Regions from separate parts of the Macrococcus equipercicus genome, predicted to be linked through region 1. Evidence: riboswitches for the same ligand, from Rfam matches in the RefSeq annotation. Region 1 holds a riboswitch; the other holds the start of a gene.
What was found. A riboswitch is a leader RNA that binds a small molecule or an ion and turns the genes downstream of it on or off. The one in region 1 is predicted to bind lysine.
Positions count from the first base shown of each region.

Region 2: it holds a riboswitch for lysine, as region 1 does, so the genes downstream of both, KFV11_RS05775 (aspartate kinase) here and KFV11_RS07580 (amino acid permease) in region 1, are expected to answer to the same signal.

Region 1 covers NZ_CP073809.1:1,450,731-1,458,442, reverse strand. The annotation lists gene dnaI (primosomal protein DnaI) at 1-549, shown strand, start outside; gene thrS (threonine--tRNA ligase) at 835-2,763, shown strand; lysine riboswitch at 2,816-2,987, shown strand; gene KFV11_RS07580 (amino acid permease) at 3,046-4,527, shown strand; ribosomal protein L20 leader region at 4,572-4,690, shown strand; gene infC (translation initiation factor IF-3) at 4,711-5,247, shown strand; gene rpmI (50S ribosomal protein L35) at 5,260-5,460, shown strand; gene rplT (50S ribosomal protein L20) at 5,490-5,849, shown strand; gene KFV11_RS07560 (YndM family protein) at 6,008-6,421, shown strand; gene KFV11_RS07555 (M42 family metallopeptidase) at 6,519-7,595, shown strand; gene KFV11_RS07550 (dihydrolipoyl dehydrogenase family protein) at 7,668-7,712, opposite strand, start outside.
Region 2 covers NZ_CP073809.1:1,127,400-1,135,111, forward strand. The annotation lists gene KFV11_RS05750 (acyl-CoA dehydrogenase family protein) at 1-88, opposite strand, end outside; gene KFV11_RS05755 (TetR/AcrR family transcriptional regulator) at 162-740, opposite strand; gene KFV11_RS05760 (CvfB family protein) at 877-1,746, opposite strand; gene KFV11_RS05765 (ABC-F family ATP-binding cassette domain-containing protein) at 1,862-3,463, shown strand; gene KFV11_RS05770 (hypothetical protein) at 3,502-3,675, opposite strand; lysine riboswitch at 3,790-3,965, shown strand; gene KFV11_RS05775 (aspartate kinase) at 4,031-5,239, shown strand; gene KFV11_RS05780 (aspartate-semialdehyde dehydrogenase) at 5,251-6,246, shown strand; gene dapA (4-hydroxy-tetrahydrodipicolinate synthase) at 6,239-7,123, shown strand; gene dapB (4-hydroxy-tetrahydrodipicolinate reductase) at 7,120-7,712, shown strand, end outside.

The DNA of each region.
Region 1 (7,712 bases):
GCCAAAATCAATGCGGTCGACCTTGAGACGACTGAACGGCTGAACATCGTCAGACAGGCGATGCAGATCTGCAACGATATCGCGGCAGGCAGGCCCGCGAAAGGCATGTATATCCACGGCAGCTTCGGCACCGGCAAGTCTTTCATTCTAGGAGCGATAGCCAACCAGCTGAAAGAGAAGCATGTGTATACGACAATCTTCTACGTGCCTGAATTCATCCGCGAGCTGAAATCAGGCTTCAGTGACAATACATTTGAGCAGAAGCTTGACCGTGTCAGAAAAAGCCCGGTGCTCATGCTCGATGACATCGGCGCGGAAGATTTGACGCCGTGGGTCCGCGATGAAGTGCTCGGCCCGCTGCTGCATCACCGTATGATGAACCAGCTGCCGACGTTCTTTTCGTCGAACTTCAACCTGGATGAACTTGAACATCATTTCTCCAACACAAGGAACGGTGTCGAGCAGACAAAGGCGCTCCGGATGATGGAGCGGATTCATGCGCTGAGCGATCCTTATCAGCTGTCCGGAAAAAATTATCGCCGTTCTTGAAAAATAGAATAGTCAGTGTATAATAGAACTATAATATTTAACAATAAGAGGACAAGATGATGCTGATGTCTTATCAAGCGAGCCGGAGGATGGTGTGAGTCCGGCTGAGCGCAGCATCATTACTCCCTTTTTCTATTGGCATTTAAACGATGCCCGGCTCAAGACCGTTATCTTATGCAGAGTTGCCGCAAGGCGATTAGGGTGGTACCACGGAAGACTCCGTCCCTTTTGGGATGGGGTCTTTTTGTATTCATAAATAATCAATCATTTAAAGGAGTGTTCATGATGAGCGAAATCAATATTAAATTTCCGGACGGTAATGAGAAAGTGTTTGACAGCGGTGTGACAACAGAAGAGATCGCAGGTTCAATCAGTCCGGGGCTGAAGAAGAAGGCACTGGCCGGTAAGTTCAATGGTCAGCTGGTGGACCTGTCCACACAGCTTGAGACTGACGGCGATATCGAAATCATTACACCGGAATCTAAAGAAGGTATCGAAGTCCTTCGCCATTCAACGGCTCATCTGATGGCACAGGCCCTGAAGCGTCTCTATGGCAATGTCCATTTTGGTGTCGGGCCGGTCATTGAGGAAGGCTTCTACTATGACTTTGATACTGACCATAAAGTTTCGAGTGAAGATTTAGCGGATATCGAGAAGACGATGCGTCAAATTGTCGGAGAGAACATCGCGATTGAACGCCGCGTCGTCTCACGTGACGAGGCGAAAGAAGTGTTCAAAGATGATCCGTACAAACAGGAACTGATCGATGCGATTCCAGCAGACGAGAACGTGACATTATATTCTCAAGGTGAATTCACTGACCTGTGCCGCGGTGTCCATGTACCGTCAACAGCGAAGATCAAGGAGTTCAAATTGTTATCTACTGCAGGCGCTTACTGGCGCGGTGACGCGAACAACAAGATGCTGCAGCGTATTTACGGCACTGCCTTCTTTGACAAGAAAGCACTGAAAGCACATCTGCAGGTTCTTGAGGAACGCAAAGAGCGCGACCACCGCAAGATCGGTAAAGAGCTGAATTTATTCGCGACTAACCCATTGATCGGTGCCGGTCTGCCGCTCTGGCTGCCGAATGGTGCAACGATCCGCCGCGAGCTGGAACGTTATATCGTCGACAAAGAAGTCGCACTCGGCTATGACCACGTATACACACCGGTCATGGGGTCAGTCGATCTGTATAAGACGTCCGGTCACTGGGATCACTACCAGGAAGATATGTTCCCTGTGATGGAGATGGATAACGAGTCACTCGTGCTGCGTCCGATGAACTGTCCGCACCATATGATGATCTACAAAAACGCGAAGCACAGCTACCGTGAACTGCCGATCCGTATCGCAGAACTTGGTACAATGCACCGTTACGAAGCAAGCGGCGCTGTATCAGGGCTGCAGCGTGTCCGCGGCATGACTTTGAATGATGCCCATATCTTCGTCCGTCCGGATCAGATCAAGGATGAGTTCAAGCGTGTCGTGCAGCTCGTCATTGATGTCTATGAAGACTTCAAGTTCAAGGACTATAAGTTCCGCCTGTCTTACCGCGATCCGGAAGACACAGAGAAATACTTCCAGGATGATGAGATGTGGGAACGTGCACAGCGCATGCTGAAAGAAGCAGTGGATGAGATGGGACTTGATTATGAGGAAGCGCCGGGTGAAGCGGCATTCTACGGTCCGAAGCTTGATGTGCAGGTGAAGACAGCACTCGGCAAGGAAGAGACATTATCGACTGTACAGCTTGACTTCCTGCTGCCTGAACGCTTTGACCTGACTTATGTCGGCAGCGACGGGGCTGAACATCGCCCGGTCGTCATCCACCGCGGTGTTATCTCAACGATGGAACGCTTCGTTGCCTTCCTGACTGAGGAATATAAAGGCGCTTATCCAACTTGGCTTGCGCCGAATCAGCTGGAGATCATCCCGGTATCGAACGAAGTGCATTACGACTATGCGAGAGCGCTGTATGACGAACTGAAGTCACAGGGCGTGCGCTGTCATATCGATGACCGTGAGGAGAAGATGGGCTACAAGATTCGTGAGGCGCAGATGAACAAAGTGCCTTATCAGGTGGTTGTCGGCGATAAAGAAGTGGAGAATAATGAAGTCAATGTCCGTCAGTACGGCAAGAAAGAATCATTGACGATGGAGCGCGATGAATTCATCTGGCAGCTCATCGACGAAATCCGCCTGAAAAAATAGTTGTGAAACCGTAATTAATACGGTATAGTAGAACAAAATATAATATTCCTCAAAAAGAGGTAGAGGTTGCAATGAAGATGAGTAACTCTGCAGATACGGTATCACGTAAATGACGCAGGACGAAAGGTGACATTGCCGAAGTGACTCCTGATGATAACAAGGAGCTGCTGGGCTGACGTAGAAGATATGTCAGACTGTCACATCCGTGATGCGCTACTTAAACCAATATATTGGTGTGCATCTATGGATGTGCACCTCTTTTTGTGTGACGAGAGGTGACATATGAGTAATACAGAAGTACAACGTAAATTAAAGCCCCGGCATATCTCGATGATCGCAATCGGCGGCTGTATCGGCACCGGCCTGTTTATGACCTCAGGCGGTGCTATAAGGGAAGCAGGTCCAGGCGGTGCGCTGCTTGCATTCGCCGTCATCGGTCTTATGGTCTTCTTCCTGATGACAAGTCTTGGTGAGATGGCGACCTACCTGCCGATTTCAGGGTCATTCTCAACTTATGCAACGCGCTTTGTTGATCCGTCCCTCGGCTTTGCCCTCGGCTGGAACTACTGGTTCAACTGGGTGATCACGGTCGCCGCTGATGTCAGTATCGCAAGTTCCGTCATCAAGTACTGGAGTGTCTTTGACTTCATGCCGGCATGGGCATGGAGCCTTGTGTTCCTTGCGATAATTTTCGGTCTGAATACACTCAGCGTGAAAGTGTACGGCGAGAGCGAATACTGGTTCGCCCTCGTCAAAGTAGTGACAGTTATTTTATTCATCGGAATCGGCCTCTTGACGATCTTCGGTATTCTCGGCGGCGAGTATATCGGCTTCTCAAACTTTACAGCGGGAGATGCGCCGTTTCTCGGACAGAATATGACGCAGTCGTTCCTGACCATTCTCGGCGTATTCCTTGTGGCAGGATTCAGCTTCCAGGGGACAGAGCTTGTCGGCATCACGGCCGGTGAATCAGAAGAGCCGGAGAAAACTATTCCGAAGGCGATCAACCAGGTGTTCTGGCGTATTCTGATTTTCTATATTCTCGCGATTCTGATCATCGGTCTGATCATCCCTTACACCAACCCGAACTTGATGGGCGGAGATGATATCGCGAAATCACCGTTTACGCTTGTGTTCGAGAATGCAGGTCTTGCGTTTGCCGCATCATTCATGAACGCGGTCATCCTGACATCGATCCTGTCAGCAGGTAACTCAGGGATGTATGCATCGACACGTATGCTGTATGCCATGGGTAAAGACGGTCTGGCCTCAAAGAAATTCTCAGCAGTGAATAAGCAGGGTGTGCCGATTCCAAGTCTGCTCGCAACATTTGTAGTAGTGATTCTGATCTTCCTGGTCGAGCGCCTTGCTAACGGTGCCTATGAATATATCGTCGCTGCAAGCGGGATGACCGGCTTCATCGCCTGGCTCGGTATAGCGGTCAGCCATTACCGTTTCAGACGCGCGTTTTACGCTCAGAACAAAGACTTATCTGTACTGAAATACCGCGCGAAACTGTTCCCGTTCGGCCCGTTATTTGCCTTTGCGCTCTGTCTGCTCGTTATTTTGGGGCAGGATGTGGATCTTGTGACCGGCGGTAAGTTTGAATGGAAGTCTGTCCTGATCACTTACATGGGAATCCCGGTATTTCTGTTCTTCTACTTCTATCATAAACTGAAATATAAAACGAAGAAGATTCCACTGACACAAGTCGACTTATCACAGTCCCACGATATGAGCGAATACGAAAAAATTAATGTTTGACATACGTCATTAATCCTGTTATACTTTAGTCTGTTGAATACGAAACGGACAAGTAGAAGCATCCCGCTTCTCACCCTGAAGACGCCACGAGCCGTTACAGGGTAAAATAACATGATTAAACATGTCTTGCGGGTGCCTTGTGCACCCGCGTTTTTTTTGTTCGTCGAGTAAATCCAATAGGAGGTGTCAATCATAGCTAAAGATCAAACGCAAATCAATGACAAAATCCGTGCAAGAGAACTTCGATTAATCGGACATGATGGAGAACAGCTGGGTGTAAAGACTAAGTTCGAAGCCCTTGAAATCGCTGAACGTGTGAATTTGGACGTCGTACTAGTTGCGCCGACCGCTAAACCGCCTGTTGCTAAGATCATGGACTACGGTAAGTTCAAGTTCGAACAGCAGAAGAAAGAAAAAGAAGCACGTAAAAATCAGAAGATTGTTGTTGTCAAAGAAATCAGATTAAGCCCGACCATTGAAGATAATGACTTTAATACGAAGTTGAAAAACGGTCGTAAATTCCTTGAGAAGAACGATAAAGTTAAAGTATCTATCCGCTTCAGAGGTCGTGCAATCACGCATAAGGAATTTGGTCAGCGAGTGCTTGAGAAATTTGCTGATGAGTGTAAAGATATCGCTACAGTGGAACAAAAACCGAAGATGGATGGTCGTTCGATGTTCCTGATGCTCGCACCAATCGTCGACAAAAAACAAAACTAGGAGGACAATACAATGCCTAAAATGAAAACTCACCGCGGAGGAGCAAAACGCGTTAAAAGAACTGGTTCAGGTAAATTGAAACGTTCTAGAGCTTATACTTCTCACCTTTTCGCAAACAAATCAACTAAACAAAAACGCGGATTACGTAAAGCGTCATTAGTCTCTAAAGGCGATCAAAAACGCGTTGCACAAATGTTAACATACGTAAAATAATAATAGGATTATACTAAGGAGGAATTATCATGCCACGAGTTAAAGGTGGAACAGTGACGCGTGCCCGTCGCAAAAGAACCATTAAATTAGCAAAAGGTTATTTCGGTTCAAAACATACATTATACAGAGTAGCAAAACAACAAGTAATGAAATCAGGTCAATATGCATACCGTGACCGTCGTCAGAAAAAACGTGACTTCCGTAAATTATGGATCGCACGTATCAATGCGGCTGCACGTATGAATGACATCAGCTACAGCCGTTTAATGAACGGTCTTAAAGTAGCCGGCATCGACATCAACCGTAAAATGTTATCAGAGATCGCAATCTCTGACGAAAAAGCATTTGCTGAGTTAGTGACTCAAGCGAAAAACGCTTTAAATAAATAATAGACGAAACCGCAGTGCTGACGTGCACCGCGGTTTTTTTATGTGGAATAACTGTAAAAATAAATATATTCTGAATGAATATGTCCGATTTTTCGTTTATCCTCTCAATGTCAGGGTATTTCTGATAGTAAGACGTCAATGAGGAGAGGAGGGAAATGATGGACCACTTAAAAGCATTAGTCGTGAAATTCATCGTGATTGCGCTCGTTCTGTTTATTGTTTTGACTTTAATCTTCAATGTGCCGTTCATGGACACGTTATGGATCAGTTTAGTGACAACACTGCTTGCCTATCTGCTCGGTGACCTCGGCATCTTCAATAAAGCGGGACGTTCTGGTGAATTCACTAAACGTAACGGCCTTGCATCATTAGCAGATTTAGTCCTGTCATTTTTAGTCATCTGGTTGATGGCAAGAGCATTGACAGGGAACAATGATGATATGTTCTGGCCTTCTTTATTGTCTGCTTTAGCAATCACTGGCGGCGAATGGCTGTTCTTCCACAAATTCGTCGACCGCACGGTATTCAACAGACCGGGTAAAGAAGTCGCTCACAATAATGCACATCGCTAGTTTGATCAAGGAGGCACAATAGTGCTTCCTTTTTTGTGTTGGCAATCATCAGATAACTCTTTATACTGGGAGTAATACAGACAAAGGGGATGTTTTTTTGGATCAACAGTTAGCGCGTTTCAAGGCTTTGACCGACTGCAATGCACCGTCAGGATTTGAAGGACCGATGACACGGCTCATGAAGAGCTACCTGGAACCGGTCGCGGATGATATCATCCAGGATAATACAGGCAGCATATTCGGCAGAAAGAAAGGGACAGGGAAACATGCTGTCATGCTGGCGGGCCATCTGGACGAGATCGGGTTTATGGTGACTGCTATTACTGATGACGGCTTCATCAAGTTCACGAACCTCGGCTACTGGTGGGCGAACGTCATGCTCAGCCAGAAAGTGACGATCACCGGCAGCAGAGGAGCGGTCAGAGGGGTCATCGGTGGTAAGCCGCCGCATGTACTCGGTGTCCAGGAGAAAGAACAGGCAGCCAGCGTCCCGAATATGTTCATAGATATCGGCGTGGACTCAAAAGCTGAGGTGCTTGCTACCGGTATACGGATCGGTGACGCCGTGACGCCGTACAGTGAGTTTGAAGTGATGACGAATCCCGACTATCTGCTGGCGAAAGCATGGGACAACCGTTTCGGCTGTGCGCTCGCTGTTGAGGCGCTGGAAACATACAGCAATGAGGAGATCACAGTAGTGGCAGGAGCAGTCACGCAGGAGGAGACGATGTCACGCGGCGCAAAGACAGCAGCACACACCGTGAAGCCGTCTCTTGCTATTGCGCTTGACGTCGGCCTCTGTACAAAGACACCCGGCATGAGCGGAAGCACCAAGATGGGTGACGGCCCGATTGTTGTGCTGATCGATGCGTGGCATATTTCGCATCCATCGTTCAGACGGTTCGTCACAGATGTGGCAGAGAAGCATGACATCAAGGTTCAGTTCGATTATCTGACCGGCGGCTATACAGATGCCGGGAACATCGCGCAAAGTTTAGACGGCATACCTGCTCTATCTATCGGTGTCCCGACGCGCTATATCCACTCCAATGTGTCAATGATGAACCGACGTGACTATAATGGTGCGCTCGAACTGGTCAATGCAGTGCTCGCTGAACTCACGGATGATAGAGTAGACCAGATCATTGAGCAGACTTACGAGCATCTATCATAAGTGCTATCATTTTTGTACTGATCGGATGAAAAGATACCGCGAAAAAAAGACTGCCGAGGCAGTCTTTTTTTATCACTCAATATCAAGGTCCAGCATCTCAATCTTCAAGAGATCCAG
Region 2 (7,712 bases), 320 kb from region 1:
CTATGGCGCGTGGACGGATGACCTCCTCTGCAAAATCTCTTGTCATCTTCTTAATCATCTGCTGTTCTTCTGATAACTCGAAATTCATTACAAGCACCCCTTAAATAATTGTTATCTATTAAAAACCGACCATTCGGTCTCTAATGACTAAAGTAAAAACTTTAAGAATGACTTCTTAAAGCGTTGAACACGAAAATCTTCATTTCTTCGGCGATGTCCTCGAGCGACTTCCTGCCGTCCGGCTTATACCACGTGTACATCCAGTTGACCATGCCGAGTATTGACATCGTGATCACTGTCGGATGGATGTCCTTTGTGAAAACATCTGCCGCCTGACCCTCGATAATGATAGTCTCTATGGCAGATTTGAACTTGCGTCTCGAAGCAACGATCTCTGTCTTGTACTCATCAGCCAGATACTTGTTCTCGTCATTGAAAACAGTGATATGCGCCTTATAATGGTCATAGACAAAAATGAAATGCGTCAAAATATAATCCAGTTTCTCTGCCGGCGGAAGGTCTTTCTGCTCCAGTTCATCTACCAGGCGATTGACATGATTGATGAAGCTTTCATGAATGCGGTACAGCAGTTCATCTTTTGACTTGAAATGATGATAAAAGCCGCCTTTCGACGAGCCGCTGTGAATGACGATACTGTTGACCGTCGTATTTTTGAAGCCGTTCTCCTCAAACAATATCAATGCAGACTGAATCAATCTGCTCTGTAAATCTTCATGCACGTGCAACACCTCATCATGTTTATAAATTTACTATATCAAAGAATTTAGAAAATTCAAATAAAAATTGAATAGTGATTCATTTTTTGTAATCGGTTTCAATATAAAAAAGAATCATCAGCTGATGATTCTCCTTTCATTATAACTTTATGATTTTGTCTTGTTCAATACGAATTTTCTTTTCTTTATATAACTTTCCTAAAGCTCGCTTAAAGCTCGCTTTGCTCATCTTGAACACTTCACGAACGGCTTCCGGGTCAGATTTATCTGAGAACGGCAGTTCACCGCTGTATTCATCCAGCATGCTTAAGATCATCTCACTGTCATCATCCATCCGGACATGGGCAAGCGGCAGGAACGATCCGTTCAGTTCGCCGTTCTCCTTATGACCGATGATGCGTACAGCGACTTTCTCGCCGAGCCGCGGCTCTTCTTTCCGTTCTGACTCATGGACAAAGATCTTATAGCCCTCTTTTGACAGCAGGAATGTGCCGATGCGCAGGAGACGATAAGGATAGGCCTCAATCGTCGTGTGCAGCACGCTTTCCTCTGCCGGTGTGTAGAGACTTGTGACAACCGTCTCACTCGCCAGACGGGCATAAATCTGGTCATTTTTATCGACGCGCAGCGTACAGAACAGCTCATCGCCGTTCTCCGGCCAGACATCCTTCACTTTCGGCAGGTCCTCCCACGGGATGATGATCTCCCTCGGCAGGCCAATATCGACCGTAACACCGTCCCGGTCTTTCTTGATGACTTTCACCCAGTCATATTTATTCGTCGAGATGACCGGCATGTTCTGCGTCGCAAACAGTTCTCCTGTACGGCCGGGATAGACGAAGAAGCTGTAGTCCTCACCGATCTCCAGCTCATCCCCTTCCTCAATCTCAGAGGCATTCAACTTCACACTTTCATTGTTCGGTCCAGCAAGCTTGTAAGTCGAACCTTCAAGACCAATGACCTTCAAAAAGTCAATGCTGCCTGACAGGCGTTTTTCATTGTTTTCCATACGTACTCCTTTAGTTCTTTTTCTCATATTATAACACCTCATAATAATTAAAGTATAAGCGTATGATGAAATATGTTATAATTTTGAGCGGAAAACAAATATTAAGGAGAATGTTATGTTACAAGTATCTAATGTCAGTCTTCGTTTCGGCGACCGCAAATTATTTGAAGACGTTAATATTAAATTCACGCCCGGCAACTGCTACGGCCTGATCGGTGCCAATGGTGCCGGGAAATCAACTTTCCTGAAAATCCTCTCCGGCGAACTGGATTCACAGACAGGTCACGTCTCGCTTGGCAAAGATGAACGTTTATCAGTTTTAAAACAGGACCACTTCGCCTATGAAGATGAGCGTGTACTGGATGTTGTGCTTCGCGGTAACGAACGCCTCTGGTCCGTCATGAATGAGAAGAATGAGATCTACATGAAGCCTGACTTCAACGATGAGGACGGCATGCGTGCCGCTGAACTTGAAGGTGAGTTCGGTGAGATGGGCGGCTGGACTGCTGAAAGCGATGCGCAAGTGTTATTGTCAGGACTCGGTATTAAAGATGAGTTCCATGACAAAACGATGTCCGAGCTAGAAAACAACCAGAAGATCAAAGTGCTGCTTGCGCAGGCATTGTTCGGTGAGCCGGATGTCCTGCTGCTTGACGAGCCGACAAACGGTCTTGATATCCCGGCCATCAGCTGGCTTGAGGACTTCCTGATCAACTTCGACAACACAGTCATCGTCGTGTCCCATGACCGTCACTTCCTGAACAACGTCTGTACGCATATCGCTGACCTTGACTACGGTAAGATTAAAGTCTATGTCGGCAACTATGATTTCTGGTATCAGTCAAGCCAGCTCGCACAGCAGATGCTGCAGGATTCAAACAAGAAGAAGGAAGAGAAAATCAAGGAGCTGCAGGACTTCGTTGCCCGCTTCAGTGCGAACGCATCGAAATCCAAGCAGGCGACAAGCCGTAAGAAGATGCTCGAGAAGATCGAGCTGGATGACATCCAGCCGTCATCGCGTAAGTATCCATTCGTCAACTTCAAGCCGGAACGTGAGATCGGCAATGAACTGCTGCAGGTTCAGGGGCTGTCTAAATCTATCGACGGTGTGAAAGTCCTCGATAACTTGTCATTCACGATGAACCCGAACGACAAAGCAGTTCTTGTCGGTGATTCAGAGATCGCGAAATCCACACTCCTTAAAATCCTTGCAGGTGAAATGGAGCCGGATGAAGGAAGCTATAAATGGGGCGTCACGACTTCCCAGTCTTACCTGCCGAAAGATAATTCAGAGTTCTTTGACGAGAAGAACATCGACCTTGTAGAATGGCTGCGTCAGTACGCACCACCTGAGGAACAGACAGAGACGTTCCTGCGTGGATTCCTCGGCCGTATGCTGTTCTCCGGTGAAGAAGTCCGCAAGAAAGCGAAAGTATTGTCCGGGGGAGAAAAGGTCCGCTGTATGCTGAGCAAGATGATGCTGTCATCTGCCAATGTGCTGCTGCTTGATGAACCGACGAACCATCTGGACTTAGAGAGCATCACTGCTGTCAATGACGGCTTGAAGGCATTCAAAGGTTCTATCATCTTCACTTCTTATGACTTTGAATTCATCAATACAATCGCCAACCGTGTCATCGATCTGAATGTACCGGGTGGACTCTCTAAAGAAATCTCATATGAAGAGTACTTGAAAGAGCAGGGCGTACTGAAATAATCATAAAGGTCGTGCCGCATCATGCGGCACGACCTTTTTCAGCTGACAATAAGCCAGCCGAGCAGTGAGCCGATGAGGACGATCACCAGGAGAATTCCGGTGCTTTTCGTATCCAGCAGATTCCCTGCCCCGTTGTTCAGTGGGTCCGTTAAAGGATTCGTTTTTGACTCTTTATAACTGAGCCGCTCTTTGTCATCGATAGTGCTCTTCATTTTTAACCCTCTTTTCAGAATTATTTATCGCAGTAACGCAACAAATTTTCAAACAATTATAAATACACTATACAAATTAATTCGCTTTATGTATAATAAAACCAACAATTGAATAGTTAGAGATGAGGCGCATCAATCATAAGTAAGTAAAGTTCGTATCTGCAAATGCTTTACTGAAAGGGTGAGATGCCGAAATCGGAGTCGCTGTTGCAGCAGTGCCCCGGTTGGATTCACAGGTTAAGAGCTAGGAATCTGTCATTATTTGATAATAATGGAGTGCATCACTTGTAAATAGATAAACAAGTCCGCACGCGGACTTGTTTTTTTGTTTATAGATGCCATAGGAGGCAGACTTGTGGTTACAAAGAGAAGCGTATTGAAGTTCGGCGGTACATCTGTCGCTGACTTTGAGAAGATCAAGAATATCGGGAATTATTTGAAAGACCGCGTCAACAATGATGAACAGCTGGTTGTTGTCGTCTCCGCCATGGGCAAGACGACGGACGTGCTCCTTGAGAATGTCGGCATGTTATCGGCTAAGCCGAATGAGGAGAATCTGGCTCTGCTGCTTACGACGGGTGAACAGCAGACCATCTCCTATCTCGCCATTGTGCTCCATGAACTGGGTGTCAGCGTCAAGGCGCTGACCGGATTCCAGGCAGGTATCAAGACAATGGGCCATCATATGAAAAGCAAAATCCAGGATATCGAAGCGGAAGTACTCAACAGAAACTTCGAGTCACACGATGTACTAGTCGTAGCCGGCTTCCAGGGCATCAATGAGCGCGGAGAGATTACGACGCTCGGCCGCGGCGGCAGTGACACAACAGCGGTGGCCATCGCGTCAGCGCTTGCAGCACCGTGTGAGATCTATACAGATGTCGCCGGCGTCTACAGCACAGACCCGCGGCTGTATCCGGCGGCGAAGCGGCTTGACGTTGTGAGCTTCGAAGAAATGATGGAGATGAGCGCGCTCGGTGCCGGCGTGCTGGAGACGAGAAGCGTTGAAATCGCGAAAAACTATAACATCCCGATTTATCTCGGTAAAACACTATCAGATGAGAAAGGAACATGGATCATGCCGAAAGAAGATATACTCGAGAAGAAAGCAGTGACCGGGGTCGCCCTCGATAAAGATATGAACTACGTGACCCTCAGCTATCCGATGTATGACAGAAACTTGCTGGAGGAGCTGTTTATACGGCTTGAGCAGGGAGAGATCAATGTTGATATGATTTCACAGATCGTCAACAGCGACGGCCTGCAGCTGTCGTTCACAATGAAAGATACAGATGTCAATCAGATCAATGAGATTTTCAGCGGACTGATCGGCCGGTTCCCTTCCCTCGTCTATAACGTTGAGGAAAACTACGTCAAAGTGTCAGTGATCGGTTCCGGCATGAGAGATATGTCCGGCGTCGCATCTAAAGTATTTATGACGCTGCTCAACCACAATATCAACTTTTATCAGGTCACGACGTCGGAAATCAGCATTTCCTATGTCGTCAACCATGAAAACGGCCAGCTTGCAGTAGAACAGCTGTGTCAAGCATTTGAACTTTAGGAGGAAACCACATGTATAGATTAGCAGTAGTCGGAGCGACAGGACTTGTCGGCTCTAAAATGCTCGAAGTATTAGACAGAAAAAACATTCCTTTCAGTGAACTGACATTATTCTCCTCAAAAAAGTCAGCCGGCACTGAAGTCATGTTCAAAGGACAGACTTATACCGTCCGGGAACTGACAGCAGAAGCAGCGGCTGAACCGTTTGATTATGTGCTGATGAGTGCAGGCGGCGGGACATCGCTGAAATTCTCACCCCTATTCGAACAGAGCGGCGCGACAGTGATCGACAATTCAAGTGCCTTCAGAATGGAGGGAGATATTGACCTCATTGTCCCTGAGGTGAACCGTCCTCAGTCCAACCGTACAATCATTGCCAACCCTAACTGTTCAACGATTCAGTCCGTCGTCCCGCTGAAACCGCTGGCCGACCGCTTCGGACTTGAGCGTGTCAGCTATACGACTTATCAGGCGGTATCGGGGTCAGGTATTGCAGGCAGGAACGATCTGGCAAACGGAGAGAAAGGGATCGCACCGACCAACTACCCTCACCCTATCTACAACAATGCGCTGCCTCATATTGATGTCTTCCAGGACGACGGCTACACTAAGGAAGAACAGAAGATGATCGATGAGACGAAGAAGATTCTGCAGCTGCCTGAACTGAAAGTTACAGCGACTTGTGTCCGGATTCCTGTCCAGGACAGCCACAGCGTCGCTATCAACGTCACATTAAGCACGCCGGCGACTGTTGAAGAGATCAGAGACGTACTTGCTGCGGCACCAGGTATTGTCGTTGTCGATGACGTCAAAAATAATGCATATCCGATGGCCATCCATTCCACAGACCGCGATGAAGTGTTCGTCGGCCGCATCCGCAGCGACGAGTCACTGCCGAACACCTTCCATATTTGGTGTACAGCTGATAATTTACTGAAAGGTGCAGCGCTGAACGCTGTACAGATTCTCGAGCAGCTTCATACGATAAGGAGTGAATCTCATGTCTAAACTGTTTCATGGTACAGCGGTTGCTATCACGACCCCGTTCAAAGAAGGTGTCGTAGATTATGATACATTCGAACGCCATATTGAGTTTCTGCTCACTAACGATATTAAAGCGCTGTTTGTCAACGGCACGACGGGTGAAGGCTCCACATTGACGAAAGAAGAACAAATCAGACTTGTCGAGACAGCGGTGAAAGTCACTGCCGGCCGTGTACCGGTCTATGTCGGCTCAGGCACCAATGATACTCAGGCGTCCATCCAGCAGTCATTAAATGTGAAAGCAGCGGGCGCAGACGGGATCATGCTCATCACCCCTTACTACAATAAAACCAATCAGCGCGGATTAATCGCTCATTTCACAGCTATCGCTGATGCGGTCGAACTGCCGGTGATTCTTTACAATGTACCGTCGCGCACGAACGTGACGATTGAGCCTGAGACAGTGAAGGAACTGGCTGCTCACCCGCATATCGCCGCGTTAAAAGATGCGACAGGCGATATGCAGTACTTTGAAGCAGTGAAAAGTCTTGTTCCTGACGATTTCGCTCTATACAGCGGCAACGATGACTCCTTCATCGAATTCCTGGATCACGGCGGCGACGGCATTATCTCTGTAGCTGCCAATGCGGTACCGAAAGAGTTTCAGACGATCTACGAAGTGTATCAGCAGGATCCATCTCAAGCAGGCGATCTGTATGCAGGCGTCAGCCCGTTGATTGAAGCGCTGAATATCGATATCAATCCGATGCCGATTAAAGCGCTCGTCACTTACTTAGGCTTTGCAGACGGCAGTCTTAGATTACCGCTTGTCGCCCTGCCGCCACATGAAACTAAAGCTGTTATCCATATGTATCAGCAGCTGAAGGACGGGATACTATGAGAATTCTGCTCGCCGGCTACGGCGCCATGAACGTACGCGTCGCCAAACTTGCTGAAGAACGTGGTCATGTCATCACCGGTATTATTGTCAACCGCCAGAACGATTACCCCTACCCCGCCTATTCAGTGGAGAGTGACTGGCCGGATGCGGATGTCATCATTGACTTCTCCCATCCTGAACTGTCACTGGCTTTGATCAGCAAGGCGCAGCTGCCTATTGTGATGGCGACAACCGGTCAAAAGGAAAATATCATCCAGGCACTGCACGACCGGGCAGCAGAACTCCCTGTTTTCTTCAGTGCGAATATGAGCTACGGCGTCCATATTTTGACTGAAATCATCAAGTACAGTGTCCCGCTGCTCCAGAACTTTGATATAGAGCTGACTGAGAAGCACCACCGCAGAAAAGTCGATGCGCCGAGCGGTACACTGGTCAAACTCTACGATACGATTAAAGAGCAGCGCGCGCAGTCGACACCTGTGTACGACCGCACAAATATCCACTCAGCCCGCACGGCCGAAGAAGTCGGCATCAACGTCGTCCGCGGCGGTACAATTGTCGGCGAACATGAGGTGCTGTTCGCCGGTCA